3 regions of the Thauera chlorobenzoica genome follow, and region 2 is predicted to be linked to each of the others. Evidence: predicted binding sites of a transcription regulator. Region 2 holds the regulator's gene; each other region holds the start of a gene.

Region 1 (4,498 bases), 650 kb from region 2:
ACCGACGAAGTAGTTGCGCGTGCTCTTCGCCTTCACCAGCACGCGCAGCAGCACCGCCGCCGCCGCCGGCAGGAAGGCCAGATCGACGATCGCGACCCAGGCGCCGCTGCCGAAAGCCATCGCCAGCCGCCCCGCCAGCCACAGCGCGGCGAGCATCATCAGCGGCCGGCCACTGGGGGTGTCGAGCCCGGTCCAGTTGCGCCCGGCGGTGAGCAGGAAACCGATGATCACCGCCACGGCGAAACCGAAGATCATCTCGTGCGCATGCCACCACATCCCGGGGATCGGCAGCTCGATTCCGCCCGAATGGGCGATCGCCCACACCGGAATCGCAATCGCGGCAAACAGCGCGGCAAGCAGGTAGAGCGGGCGGAAGGCGAGCGCCCACAGGGAGAAGGTCTCGGGCGGAATGCGTTTGGTCGTGGGTTCTTCGAGCGGAATCAGGGCCATCGTGTTGTCTCGTTCATTCGATTGGGGGTGCGGGCACAGGCGGACGCCATCAGTGGCTGGTGCCTTCCTCGCGCGTGATCTTGTTCCAGACGTTGTACTTGCCGACCGGCTTGCGCATCGGCAGGCGCTTGATCTCGTCCAGCGAGTGCGCATCGTAGACGATCACCGCGCCCTCGTCTTCCCACAGGCTGGCCAGCGCGTGGCGGCCGTCACGGGTGAATTCGACGTGGGCGAGCGTCCGCCCCGGCGGGGCGGCAATCTCCTTGACCACTTCGAGGCTGCGCTTGTCGATCACCTGCAGGATGTGCCTGGCCTCGGCGCTCATCATCGAATCGACGAAAGCATAGGGGCTGCTGCGATGGCTGCGCAGGAAAAAGCCGGGGCCGCGGGTGCGGATGCGGCGGATCACTTCCCAGCTCTGCATGTCGATCACGGTGACTTCGGCCGCTTTCAGGTTGGTGCTGGCCATCACCGTGCGGACCTTGCCCGCGGCATCGGTCCATTCCCAGGTCACCCCCGAGCCCAGATGCGGCATGCCGTCCAGCGGCAGGTCGGCGATCTTCTTGCGCACGTCCAGATTCACCACCTGGCCCACCCCTGCGCGCGAGGCCCCCATCAGCTCGGAGTAATCCTGGGTGAAGAAGAAGTCGTCGAGCGGTTCGGCCAGGATCGTGCGGCGCGGGTTCAGGTAGCCGGGGATGAAGCTGCCCTCGCGCTGCTTGTAGTCGTGGATGAAGCCGGTGGGGATGTCCTCGACCGCCTTCGTGTAGCTGATCTCCCACACCTCGGGCACGTCCTTCAGCGCGGCGATGAAAGACTGGCGCGGACTTGCATCGTAGACGGCCGAGACCCGCGAAGTCTGCTTGCCGTCGCGGTCACCCGCCTCGACCGTCTTGACCAGGTTGAGCTCGCCGTCGAGCAGCACGATGTTGTGCGGCAGGTAGTTCGCCACCGCGACATGACGACCGTCGGGCGAAGCGGCGACGTTGCGGGTGTTGATCCCGGCGCGCACTTCGGCCACCACTTTGAGGTTCCACAGGTCGAACTTGGTGATCCAGCCGTCACGCGAGGCGAAGAACACATAGCGTCCGTCGGCGGCGAACTTCGGCCCGCCGTGCAGCGCGAAGCGCGACTGGAAGCGGTGGATCGGCTCGAGCTTGTCGCCGTCGAGGACGCTGACGTGGTGATCGCCCGCCTCCACCACGAGGAAGAGGTTGAGCGGATCGGCCTCGAACACCGGCTTGTCGGAGAGCGTGGCCGGATCGACGTGCTGGATGCGCGAAGCGGCGATATCGGCCTCGCTCCAGCGCGGCGCAGGGACCACCGGGGTGTAGATCCAGTCGGTGATCGCAGCGATCTCGTCCTTGCTCAGCTGTGCGGCGAAGCCCGGCATCTGGGTGGCGGTGCGGCCCTCGGCGATCACCTTCACGGCCTCGGCCTTGCGCAGGCGGGCGAGGTTGTCGGGGAGCAGCGCCGGCCCCATTGCGCCGTAGCGGGTGGGTGCATGGCAGGCCGCGCAGTGCTGCTGGTAAAGGTCCACGACCCGGGACGGCGCCACCGCAGGGAGTGCCTCGGCAGCGGCGCCCTCGGCGGGCCGCGCCTTCGCCGACGGCGCAGCGGCGGCAGGCTCCGCGGCCGTGCCGCCGCCCAGCAGCAGCAGCCCGGCGAGCAGGGGCGCGGCCGCTTTCATGCCGACACCTTGCCCGCGCGGCTCCAGGGCGTGGTCCGCACGCGTTCGGCGCCGTAGTCTTGCGCGCTGACGCCGATCTCGTCGTCATCAAGGTAGCAGGCCGGGTCCTCCGCCCAGGGGTTACCGGTGACCTGTGCCGCGCGCACACGCGAGCTACCGTTGCAGATCTCCAGGTAGCGACAGGCGCCGCAGCGGCCCTCGAGCTTGCGCGGATGCTGCTTCAGGCCGGCGAGCAGGGGGTTGGACAGGTCGTTCCAGATCTCGCCGAAGGCGCGCTTGCGCACATCGCCCAGCGGCACATGCCACCACATCGTATCCGGGTGGACGATGCCGAGGTTGTCGATGTTGGCCACGTTCACGCCGCTGGCGTTGCCGCCCCACTGGCGCAGCTTGGCCTCGATGTGCGCGGCCTTCTCCGGGAAGCGGCGCTGCACCCAGTGCAGCAGGAAAGGGCCGTCGGTGTCGTTGTTGCCGGTGACGAAATCCTTGTCGATGCCGCGCCGGTGCAACTCGAGGCAGGTTTCGAACAGCCGCTCCATCGCTTCGCGGGTGGTGCGGTGGCGGGCATCGCCGGCGCGGTTCTTGTTGCCCCGTCCGGCGTAGTTCAGGTGCGAGAAGTAGAATTTGTCGATGCCTTCGTCTTCGACCAGCCGGAGCAGTGCGGGCAGGTCGTGGGCATTGCCTTCGGTCATCGTGTAGCGCACGCCAACCTTGATCCCGCGTTCGCGGCACAGGCGGATGCCGTGCATCGAGGCGGCGAAAGCGCCTTCCTTGCGGCGAAAGCGGTCATGGGTGGCGCCGATCCCGTCCAGGCTCACCCCGACGTAGTCGAAGCCGATGGCGTCGATGGCATCGATGTTGGTTTCGTTGATCAGGGTGCCGTTCGAAGACAGGCCGACGTAGAACCCCATGGCCTTGGCGCGGCGGGCGATGTCGAAAATGTCCGGGCGCAGCAGGGGCTCGCCGCCGGAGAGGATCAGCACCGGGACGCGGGCGACTTTGAGCTCGTCCATCACCTTGAACACTTCGGCGGTACCGAGTTCGCCGGCGAAATCCTTGTCCGCCGAGATCGAGTAGCAGTGCTCGCAGGTCAGGTTGCAGCGCCGGATCAGGTTCCAGATCACCACCGGCCCGGGCGGATTACGGCGCGGCCCCGCTGGGGTGGGGTGGTCGAGTTCGCGAATGAAGTGCGAGATGCGGAACATGAAAGCCTCCTGGTTGCTGCGATTACAGCCGAGCGGAGCGCGCAGAAAAATGATGCCGGTCAAGGGGGGCGCGAAGCGGGCTGCGGGGGCGAGCGCCCCTCCCGGAAAGGAGGGCGTCAGGCGCCGATGCGCAGCCCGGTTTTTTTCAGGATGCCGGCCGAAAACAGCACGTCGTGGCCGCGGCAGGCGCCACCGAAATCGCGCTCGAGCAGCGCGGCGATTTCCCCCACCCGCGCCAGCGCGGCCTCGCGGCTGGCCGCGTGGACCATCGCGAACAGGTTGTAGGGCCAGTCCGGCAGATGGCGGGGACGGCGGTAGCAGTGGGTCACGAAGGCCAGCGCCCCGACCCGCTCGCCCGCGGCGTCGATCACCGCGTCATCGACGTCCCACACGCTCATGCCGTTCGCGGTGTAGCCGATCGCGTAGTGATTGGGCACCGCACCGATGCGGCGGATGCGGCCATCGGCGAGCATCGCGGTGAGGCGGGCGCGCACCTGATCCTCGTTTATTCCGAGCCTGGCAGCGACCAGCGCATAGGGTCGCGGCGCCAGCGGCAGGCCGCCCTGGGTGGCGAGCACGATCCGACGGTCGAGCTCGTCCGTGGCGAGCGCGCCGGGTGCCGTTGCCTCGGTGCCTGCGGCGATCAGGATGGAAAGATCGGACGCGTTCATCAGGCCTCCAGTTTCATCTCGACGAAGTATTCCCGCTCTTTCGGGAACAGGTTCACCGCCAGTCCGGTAGCCGACTCGATCCGGCGTGCGACCCCGGCAATGCCGTCGGGCGTTTCGGTGGCGAGGACGAACCACATGTTGAGGCGGTGCTCGCGCCGGTAATTGTGCGCGACTTCGGGAAAGGCATTGACCGCTTCGACCACGCTCGTCCATCGGTCCTCGGACACCGCGATCGCCGCCAGGCAGAAGGCGCCGCCCATGCGTTCGATCTGGAACATCGGCCCGAAGCGGGTCAGCACGCGGTCGTCGAGCAGGCTCTGGAGGCGGCCGATGACTTCCGCCTCGGACAGGCCGAGGGCGGCAGCGACGCGTGCGAACGGCGTTTCATCGAGGGGGAAGTCGCCCTGCAGGGCGTTGATCAGACGACGGTCGATGTCGTCGGGCGCACGCCTGGCGGCCACCGCCCGCCGCCCGTCGTATTC
Region 2 (4,498 bases):
CGAATGCGCGATTGTCATCACCGGCTTCCAGGCGGCGGGCACCTTGGGGCGGCGTCTGGTCGATGGCGCACGCCAGGTCAGCCTGTTCGGCGAGCGCATCACGGTGCAGGCGCGCATCCACACCATCGGCGGTCTGTCGGCGCACGCCGACCAGCCTGCGCTGCTGAACTGGTTGCGCCATTTTGAGGCGGCGCCGCGCAGGACTTTCATCGTGCATGGCGAGGCCGAAGCGGCGGCGGCGTTCGCCGTCGCTGCCGAACACGAGCTTGGCTGGCCCGCCCTCACGGTGGCCGAGCCGCTCGTCCCCTACCTTCTGGGTTGATCGCCTCACCGGGTGGAGGGGGCGCCGCGATGAGCGATGAAGGGTACTGCAGCGGGCGCAGCGTGGAAGCGGGGGAGTCGCCGTCGCTCCTGCACGCGCGCGCGGCAAGAAGCCGGGCGCAGCGCCGGCCGGTGGGTGAGGTTTCGCGCTCAGGCGTTGTAACGCGCCAGGCGGGCAGGGTCGTGCAAGGTGATGCGCTTGCCCTGCACACTGATCAGGCCGACTTCGCTGAGGTCGTGAAAGATACGCGACAGGGTTTCAGGGGTGAGGTTGAGGCGGGACGCAATCACCTGCTTGCTCGTCGGCAGCGAAATTTCGCAGGGTTCGTCACTGTCGGCGACCTGGAGCAGATAGCCGATCACGCGCTGCATGCTCGAGCGCAGCGAATAGGTTTCGACGTCCTGGATCAGGCCGTGGAGCCGGATCGACAGGCCGGCAAGGAGCTTGCTGGCAAAGGTCGCATCCTGTTCGATCATCTCGCTGACCACCGCCTGGCTGACATGCACCAGCACGGTATCGGCAAGGGCTTCGGAAAACACCGGGTAGGGGTGGTTCATGAACATCACCGCCTCGCCGAAACTTTGCATCGGGCCGATGATTTCGACGACCTTCTCGGTCCCTTGGGACGACGAGAAGGCCAGCTTGACCTGGCCCGACACCACGAAGTAGAAGCCGTGCGGCTGGTCTCCGCGCTGAAACAGCACTTCGCCGCGCGAGACGTGGCGTTCGCGGGTGTAGCGCGAAACGCGCTCGATGTCGGTGTCGGACAGTTCGCTGAACAGCGGGATGCGTCTGAGCAGGGCGGGTATGTCGAGCGGGGCATGGGGGGGCATCGGCGGGCTCTCCGTATCGAGGCGCAATTTTAATCGAGGCCGGGGCGCGGACTCGCACCGGAGCTCGGGTTTCTTTCGTTGAAAGGGGACGGATGTACTACACAATCAAGCATCTTCATGTGACCTGCGTCGTACTCAGCGCAACGGGCTTTCTGCTCCGCGGGCTGTGGATGTTTACCGGCAGCCCGCTGCTTCAGCGGCCATTGACCCGGGTGCTGCCCCACGTTGTCGACAGCCTGTTGCTGCTCAGTGCGATCAGCCTCGCGATCATGATCGGGCAATACCCGTTTGCGGCCGACTGGGTCACGGCGAAAGTCTTCGGGCTGATCGCCTACATCCTCCTGGGCACCGTGGCGCTCAAGCGCGGCAGAACGCCGGCGGTGCGGACCACCGCCTTCGTCGGTGCGCTGCTGGTGTATGCCTGGATCGTGTCGATCGCCATCACCAAGAACATGGCGGGGTTCTTCGCCTGAGTCCGGGCGGCGGGAAAACCTCCCCGCCGGCAGCGCTCAGCGCGCGCCTGGCTGGTGCTGGATGAGGCTCTTCAGCCGTGCCGGCTCGAGCAGGCGGACGTGCTTTTGCTGCACGGCGATCAGGCCTTCGTCCTGGAAACGCGAGAACGCGCGCGACACCGTTTCCAGTTTCAGACCGAGGTAGGAGCCGATCTCTTCCCGCGTCATGCGCAGGTTGAACTCCTGGGCGGAGAAGCCGCGCGCGGTGAACCGCTGCGACATGTTCAGCAGGAAGGCCGCCAGGCGCTCCTCGGCCCGCATTGAGCCGAGCAGCATCATCACCCCGTGATCGCGCACGATCTCGCGGCTCATCACCTTGTGGAACTGCAGCTGCAGCCCTTCGACCTCGTGCGACATCTGCTCGAGCTTGTCGTAAGGGATCACGCAGACTTCGCTGTCTTCGAGCGCGACCGAATTGCAGGAATGGACCTCGGTGCTGATCCCGTCCAGGCCGAGGATCTCGCCGGTCATCTGGAAGCCGGTGACCTGCTCGCGGCCGTCTTCGAGCAGCACATCGGTCTTGAACGAGCCGGCACGGATGGCGTAGATCGCCTCGAACGGGTCACCCGCGTGGTAAAGGTTGTGCTGGCGCTTGATCTTGCGTCGCGCACCGACGAGCTCGTCGAGGCGGTTCAGCTCGCTGTTGGACAGCCCGAAAGGCAGGCACAGCTCCACCAGATTGCACTGCGAACAGGCAGACTTGAGTCCGCTTACGGTAATTGGCACTGTCGCCCTCATCTGCACGATAATCCGGCCTCCCCGACAAATGACCCCGATGGAGACCCCGGGCGCCCGGCATTCCACACCCGTTGACCCACGTCAACCAAAAAAATCAGGCGTTCTGCCATTGTTCGTCACACACAGCAGCAGCTAGATCATGAAAAGCCAGAACGAACTCCTCTTCGATCCGCAACTGATCCGTAGATTCGATATCAACGGGCCGCGGTATACCTCTTACCCGACAGCGGACCGCTTCGTCGAGGCCTTCAACGCCGACGCACTGAAGGCCTGGCTGGCAAAACGGGCCATCGGCGGGGTAAGCAGACCGCTTTCATTATACTTCCACATCCCGTTCTGCAACACGATCTGCTACTACTGCGCCTGCAACAAGATCATCACCAAGGATCACGGTCGTTCTGCCAAGTATCTGAAATACCTGGCTAAAGAAATCGAAATGCAGGCTGCCTGCCTTGAGGGCAGCCGGCAGGTGACGCAGCTTCACCTGGGTGGAGGCACCCCGACCTTCCTCTCGCACGACGAGATGCGCGAGCTGATGGCTTCGGTGCGCGAGCATTTCACCCTGGTGCCCAACGGCGAATACTCGATCGAAGTCGATCCGCGCAAGGTCGATTTCGATACCGTCAAGCTGCTCGCCGAGCTCGGCTTCAACCGCATGAGTGTCGGCGTGCAGGATTTCGCCGAGGATGTGCAGCGGGCGGTCAACCGTGTGCAAAGTTTCGAGGAAACCCAGCTCGTCATCGATGCCGCGCGCCAGACCGGGTTCAAGTCGGTCAGCATGGACCTGATCTACGGCCTGCCCAAGCAGAACGTGATCAGTTTCAACCGCAGCCTCGAGCAGGTGCTGCAGATCTCGCCCGATCGCATTTCGCTCTACAGCTACGCCCACCTGCCCGGGCTGTTCAAGCCGCAGCGCCGCATCCATTCCAGCGACATGCCCAGCGCCGACACCAAGCTGCAGCTGCTGCAGCTGGGCATCCGCCGCCTCACCGAAGCGGGCTACGTCTACATCGGCATGGACCACTTCGCCAAGCCCGATGACGAACTCACCGTGGCCCAGCGCCAGGGCCGCCTGCACCGCAACTTCCAGGGCTATTCGACGCAGGCCGAGTGCGATCTGCTCGCCTTCGGGGTGTCGGCGATCGGCAAGATCGGCCCGGTTTATGCGCAGAACGTCAAGACCCTGGACGAGTATTACGACGCCCTCGACCGCGACGAGCTGCCGGTGCTGCGCGGCATCGAGCTGACTGCCGACGATCTGCTGCGGCGTTCGATCATCCAGGCGCTGATGTGCCACTTCGAGCTGTCGATGCAGTCGATCGAGATCGCCCATCTGGTCGATTTCCGCGATTACTTCGCCGAAGAGCTCGCCGACCTGAAGGAAATGGAAAAGGCCGGGCTGGTGAAGATCGAGGGCGACTGGATCACCGTACAGCCGGCCGGTCGCCTGCTGGTGCGTGGCATCGCGATGGTGTTCGACCGCTACCTGCGCGCCGACCGCGAGCGCGCACGCTACTCGCGGGTGATCTGACCCCGCCCTTCGCATCGACTGCCGGGGCGGCAGGCGGCCGACACGGGCCGGTCATGCGGGGCGGAAGCAGCGGTTGCGGGGCGTTGATTCCGCCGCTTCAGCGAAGCGAAATCGGGCGGGCAGGATGCTGCACTGCGGCGTAAAATGCCGCTTCAGCCATCCCTGAGACGCCTGCCCCATGCCCCGTGTGCCATGCCCGATACCGGCTATTTCGCTGTCTTTCTGATCGGCCTGCTCGGCGGCACGCATTGCGTGTCGATGTGCGGCGGCATCGTCGGCGCCCTCACCCTGCAGCTGCGCTCGCCGGGCAGCAAGCCGCAATGGTCGCTGCATCTGGCCTACAACCTCGGCCGCATCGCCACCTATACGGTGCTGGGCGGGCTGGTCGGCGCGCTCGGGTCGGTCGGCATGGTCTACGACGGTATGCTGCCGGTACAGATGACGCTGTACGTGCTGGCGAACCTGATGCTGGTCGCGCTCGGCCTCTACCTCACCGGCTTCACCCGCCCGCTGGCTCCGCTCGAGCGCGCCGGCCATGTCGTGTGGCGGCAGATCAAGCCCG
Region 3 (4,498 bases), 1.2 Mb from region 2:
GTCGAGAATGGTCAGCATGTAGGACGGCGTCACCATGATGATCTTCGGCTTGAAGTCCTGGATCACCTGGATCTGCTTCTCGGTCTGCCCGCCCGACATCGGCACCACGGTGCAGCCGAGCTTCTCCGCGCCGTAGTGCGCCCCCAGGCCGCCGGTAAACAGCCCGTAGCCGTAGGACACGTGCACCATGTCGCCGGGGCGTCCGCCCGAGGCGCGGATCGAGCGCGCCACCACCGTGGCCCAGGTATCGATGTCCTTCAGCGTGTACCCGACCACCGTCGGCTTGCCGGTGGTGCCGGACGAAGCATGGATGCGGGCGACCCGCTCGAGCGGCACCGCGAACATCCCGAACGGGTAGTTGTCGCGCAGGTCGTGCTTGGTGGTGAACGGGAACTTCGCCAGGTCCTCGAGCGTGCGCAGGTCGTCCGGATGCACGCCCTTGGCATCGAAGGCCTGGCGATAGTGCGGCACGTTGTCGTACGCGTGGCGCACGCTCCATTGCAGCCGTTCGAGCTGCAAGGCGCGCAGCTCGTCGGCGCTGGCCGTCTCGATCGGCTCGAGCTGCGCGGGCGCGTAGCGGTTGATCGGCATGGTCTCCTCCTTGGTGTGCTTGATCAATCGATATTCGATAGGTGCGTGCCGCCCTCGCCCGCCACGATCACCGGCCGCCCCTTCTTCCGGTACGACTTGCCGCGCAACAGCGCGACCAGCTCACCGGCCTGGTTGGTGACGCGGATGTCGTACAACCCGGTGCGCCCGGAAGCCTGCACTTCGTGCGCTTCCGCGGTGAGCACGTCGCCCAGCCGCCCCGGGCGCAGGAAATCCAGACTGATGCCCGAAGCCACGGTCTGCTCGTTGCAGGCGTTGCAGGCATAGGCGAAGGCGGAATCGGCCACCGCGGTGATGAAGGCGCCGTGACACGCGCCCAGGCCGTTGAGCATGCGCTCCTCGACCGTCATGGTGAGGCGCGCATAGCCCGGGCCGATCGCCGCGATTTCAATTCCCAGTCCGCGCGAAGCGTGGTCGCGCGCATACATCGACCGGCCGACCTGTTCGGCCACGGCCTGGGCATCCTGTGCCTGCGGTGTCGGGCTCGTCTTGTTCATCCCATCCTCTTCATTGCAATGCGGGTACGCAACCCGCCGAATGTGCACATCCGCCGACCATCGGCTTCCATGTTCCCGTCGGCCAGGAGCCGCGGAAGCGGCCGTTCAGCGGCCCTTGAACTGCGGCGCACGCTTGTCCATGAATGCGGCCACCCCCTCGCGGTAGTCTTCCGAACGCCCGCAGGCCGACATCAGGTCGCGCTCGACGTCGAGCTGGGCTTCGAGGCCGCGCAGCGAGCTCTCCCAGATCGCCTTCTTCGTCTGCGCGTAGCCGAAGGTCGGCCCCTGCGCGAGCTGGCGCGCAACCGCGCCCACCGTGCTCATCAACGCGGCATCGTCCACCGTCTTCCAGATCAGCCCCCACTGCTCGGCCTGCTCCGCGCTCAGGCGTTCGCCGAGCAGGGCCAGGCCCAGGGCGCGCGCCGGCCCCAGCAGGCGCGGCAGGATCCAGGTGCCGCCGGTGTCGGGAATCAGCCCGAGCTTGCTGAACGCCTGGATGAAGCTCGCCGAGCGCGCGGCGAACACCAGGTCGCAGGCCAGCGCGATGTTCGCCCCCGCCCCTGCGGCGACGCCGTTGACGGCGGCGATCACCGGCAGCTCGAGCGCGCGCAGCGCCAGCACCAGCGGCTTGTAGTTCTTTTCCACCGACGCCCCCAGGTCGACCGCCTCGCCGCCGGGCGCGACGTTGCGGTCGGACAGGTCCTGGCCGGCGCAGAAGCCGCGCCCGGCGCCGGTGAGCACGAGCACGCGGACGCTGCCGTCGGCCCGCCCTGCACGCACCCGCGCCAGCGCTTGGCGCAGCTCGTCGTGCATGCGGTCGTTGAAGCTGTTGAGCCGCTCCGGACGGTTCAGCGTCAGGGTCGCGACCCCGTCCTCGACTTCGAAAAGAATCGTCTCCATCGCCTCGTTCATGTTCCCTGTCTCTCCATGCAGCGGGGCCGGGATGCAATGATGCCCACAGCGCCTCGTTTATAAATTTGACCGATCGGTCAATCAATAGTAGTCTTGAGCTACATCAAAAGACAAGCACTTTTTTCCCCCGAGACCTTGCCGGCACAAAATTTTTGTGCAGCCCACACTATTTCACCGTGCGTGCCGGCCTGACCACCCCAAGGAGACGACCATGAGCCACCCTCTTTTCGAAGCCCACAAGCCGACCCTCGACGCTGCCCTCTCCGCCCTGCACACGCGCGGCTACTGGAGCCCCTACGCCGAAACGCCCAGCCCGCGGAGCTACGGCGAGGACGCCGCCGAAGCCGGCAAGCGCGCCTTCGAAAGCCACCTCGGCCGCGACTTCGTCCTCGACCAGCCGGGTCAGGCCGGCTGGGCCGCGACCGAGCGCTCACCCTACGGCATCGCCCTCGACGTACGCTACCCGGTCTGCGCGCCCGATGCCCTGGTACGTGCCGCCGAAGCGGCGATGCCCGGCTGGCGGCAGATCGGTGCCGAAGGGCGGGTCGGAATCTGCCTGGAAATCCTCCAGCGCCTGAACCGGCGCAGCTTCGAGCTCGCCCACGCGGTGATGATGACCACTGGCCAGGGCTGGATGATGGCCTTCCAGGCCGGCGGCGCGCACGCCCAGGACCGCGGCCTCGAAGCGGTCGCCACCGCGTGGGACGAGATGAGCCGCATCCCCGCCGAGGCGGTGTGGGAAAAGCCCCAGGGCAAGAACCCGCCGCTGCGCCTGCGCAAGCACTTCGAGATCGTCGGTCGCGGCGTCGCACTGGTGATCGGCTGCGGCACCTTCCCCACCTGGAACACCTATCCGGGCCTCTTCGCCGCGCTCGCCACCGGCAACCCGGTGATCGTCAAGCCTCATGAAAACGCCATCCTGCCGGCGGCGATCAGCGTCGCCATTGCCCGCGAAGTGCTCGCCGAACAGGGCCTGGACCCCAACCTGGTGACGCTCGCGGTGGTCGACGACCCCGCCGCCACCCGCCACCTTGCCACCCACCCGGCGGTGAAGTCGATCGACTTCACCGGCAGCACCGCGTTCGGCAACTGGCTGCTCGACCATGCCCGCCAGGCTCAGGTGTATGCCGAACTGGCCGGCGTCAACAACGTCGTCATCGAGTCCACCGACAACTACAAGGGCATGCTGAAGAATCTCGCATTCACCCTGTCGCTGTACGCCGGCCAGATGTGTACGACGACCCAGGCGATCATCGTCCCCGCCGGCGGCATCGACACCGACCAGGGCCACAAGCGCTTCGACGAAGTCGCCGCCGACCTCGGCGCCGCGGTTGCCCGCTTCCTCTCCGACGAGACCGTCGCCACCGCGGTACTGGGCGCGATCCAGTCGCCCGCCACCCTCGCCCGCATCGACCAAGCCCACGGCTTCGGCCAGGTGGTGCTGGCCTCGAAGGCGCTCGTCCATGCCGAGTTCCCCCAGGCGCAAGTGCGCACGCCGGTGATCGTCGCCTGCGACGCCGCCGACGAGGCCGCCTATATGGAGGAACGCTTCGGCCCGATCAGCTTCGTCGTGCGCGCGGCCGACGCCGACGCCGCGCTGCAGCTGTCCGAGCGCATCGTGCGCGAGCGCGGCGCGCTGACGGTGGGGCTGTACTCCACCCGCAGCGCGGTGATCGAGGCCATGACCGAAGCGACGCTGCGCGCCGGCGTGGCGCTGTCGCTGAACCTCGCCGGCGGGGTGTTCGTGAACCAGTCCGCGGCGTTCTCCGACTATCATGGTGTCGGCATGAACCCGGCCGCCAATGCGAGCTACGCCGACGCCGCCTTCGTTGCCAACCGGTTCCGCGTCGTGCAACGCCGTTACCATGTCGACTGAACCCGCCTGAAAACGCCCCCGGAGGAAAACGACCCATGCCCTGCTACGAAATCGACGGCGTCCGTCCCGTCATCCACCCCACCGCCTTCGTTCATCCGGATGCGGTGCTGATCGGCGACGTCTTCGTCGGGCCGGGCTGTTACGTCGCCCCGCAAGCCTCGCTGCGCGGTGACTTCGGCCGCATCGTGCTCGAAGAAGGAAGCAACGTGCAGGACGCCTGCGTCCTGCACGGCTTTCCCGAAATCGATACCGTGGTCGAGCAGAACGGCCACATCGGCCACGCCGCGGTGCTCCACGCCTGCCGCGTCGGGCGCAACGCCCTGATCGGCATGAATGCGGTGGTGATGGACTACGCCGAAATCGGCGAAGGCAGCATCGTCGCCGCCTGCGCCTTCGTGAAGGCCGAGATGAAAGTGCCGCCCGGCATGCTGGTGGCGGGCGTACCGGCCAAGGTGCTGCGTCCGCTGACCGATCAGGAGCGCGCGTGGAAGATCGTCGGCACCGAGTGCTACCACGCGCTCGCCGCGCGCAGCCTCGCCACCCTGAAGCCGTGCGAGCCGCTGCGCGAAGCCGACCCCGAACGCCGCCGCTTCGAGATGCCCGA

Evidence for each region. The regulator FNR, encoded in region 2, switches genes on or off when oxygen is low (the NO sensors DNR and NnrR bind a similar motif). The targets are predictions, from matches to a motif close to TTGANCTAGNTCAA.
Region 1: a site for FNR is predicted at 3,395-3,408, ahead of nirJ (heme d1 biosynthesis radical SAM protein NirJ). Genes of this name have one in related genera too.
Region 3: a site for FNR is predicted at 2,112-2,125, ahead of paaN (phenylacetic acid degradation protein PaaN). Genes of this name have one in related genera too.

Annotation. Positions count from the first base shown of each region.
Region 1 is NZ_CP018839.1:2,814,994-2,819,491, reverse strand. Features, by position in the region: gene Tchl_RS13055 (NnrS family protein) at 1-450, opposite strand, end outside; gene Tchl_RS13050 (nitrite reductase) at 500-2,140, opposite strand; gene nirJ (heme d1 biosynthesis radical SAM protein NirJ) at 2,137-3,345, opposite strand; gene ahbB (siroheme decarboxylase subunit beta) at 3,462-4,016, opposite strand; gene Tchl_RS13035 (Lrp/AsnC family transcriptional regulator) at 4,016-4,498, opposite strand, start outside.
Region 2 is NZ_CP018839.1:3,469,232-3,473,729, reverse strand. Features, by position in the region: gene Tchl_RS16205 (MBL fold metallo-hydrolase RNA specificity domain-containing protein) at 1-322, shown strand, start outside; gene Tchl_RS16200 (Crp/Fnr family transcriptional regulator) at 472-1,155, opposite strand; gene Tchl_RS16195 (SirB2 family protein) at 1,248-1,628, shown strand; gene fnr (fumarate/nitrate reduction transcriptional regulator Fnr) at 1,665-2,405, opposite strand; gene hemN (oxygen-independent coproporphyrinogen III oxidase) at 2,545-3,936, shown strand; gene Tchl_RS16180 (sulfite exporter TauE/SafE family protein) at 4,129-4,498, shown strand, end outside.
Region 3 is NZ_CP018839.1:2,262,041-2,266,538, reverse strand. Features, by position in the region: gene paaK (phenylacetate--CoA ligase PaaK) at 1-591, opposite strand, end outside; gene paaI (hydroxyphenylacetyl-CoA thioesterase PaaI) at 615-1,106, opposite strand; gene paaG (2-(1,2-epoxy-1,2-dihydrophenyl)acetyl-CoA isomerase PaaG) at 1,212-2,018, opposite strand; gene paaN (phenylacetic acid degradation protein PaaN) at 2,230-3,894, shown strand; gene paaY (phenylacetic acid degradation protein PaaY) at 3,930-4,498, shown strand, end outside.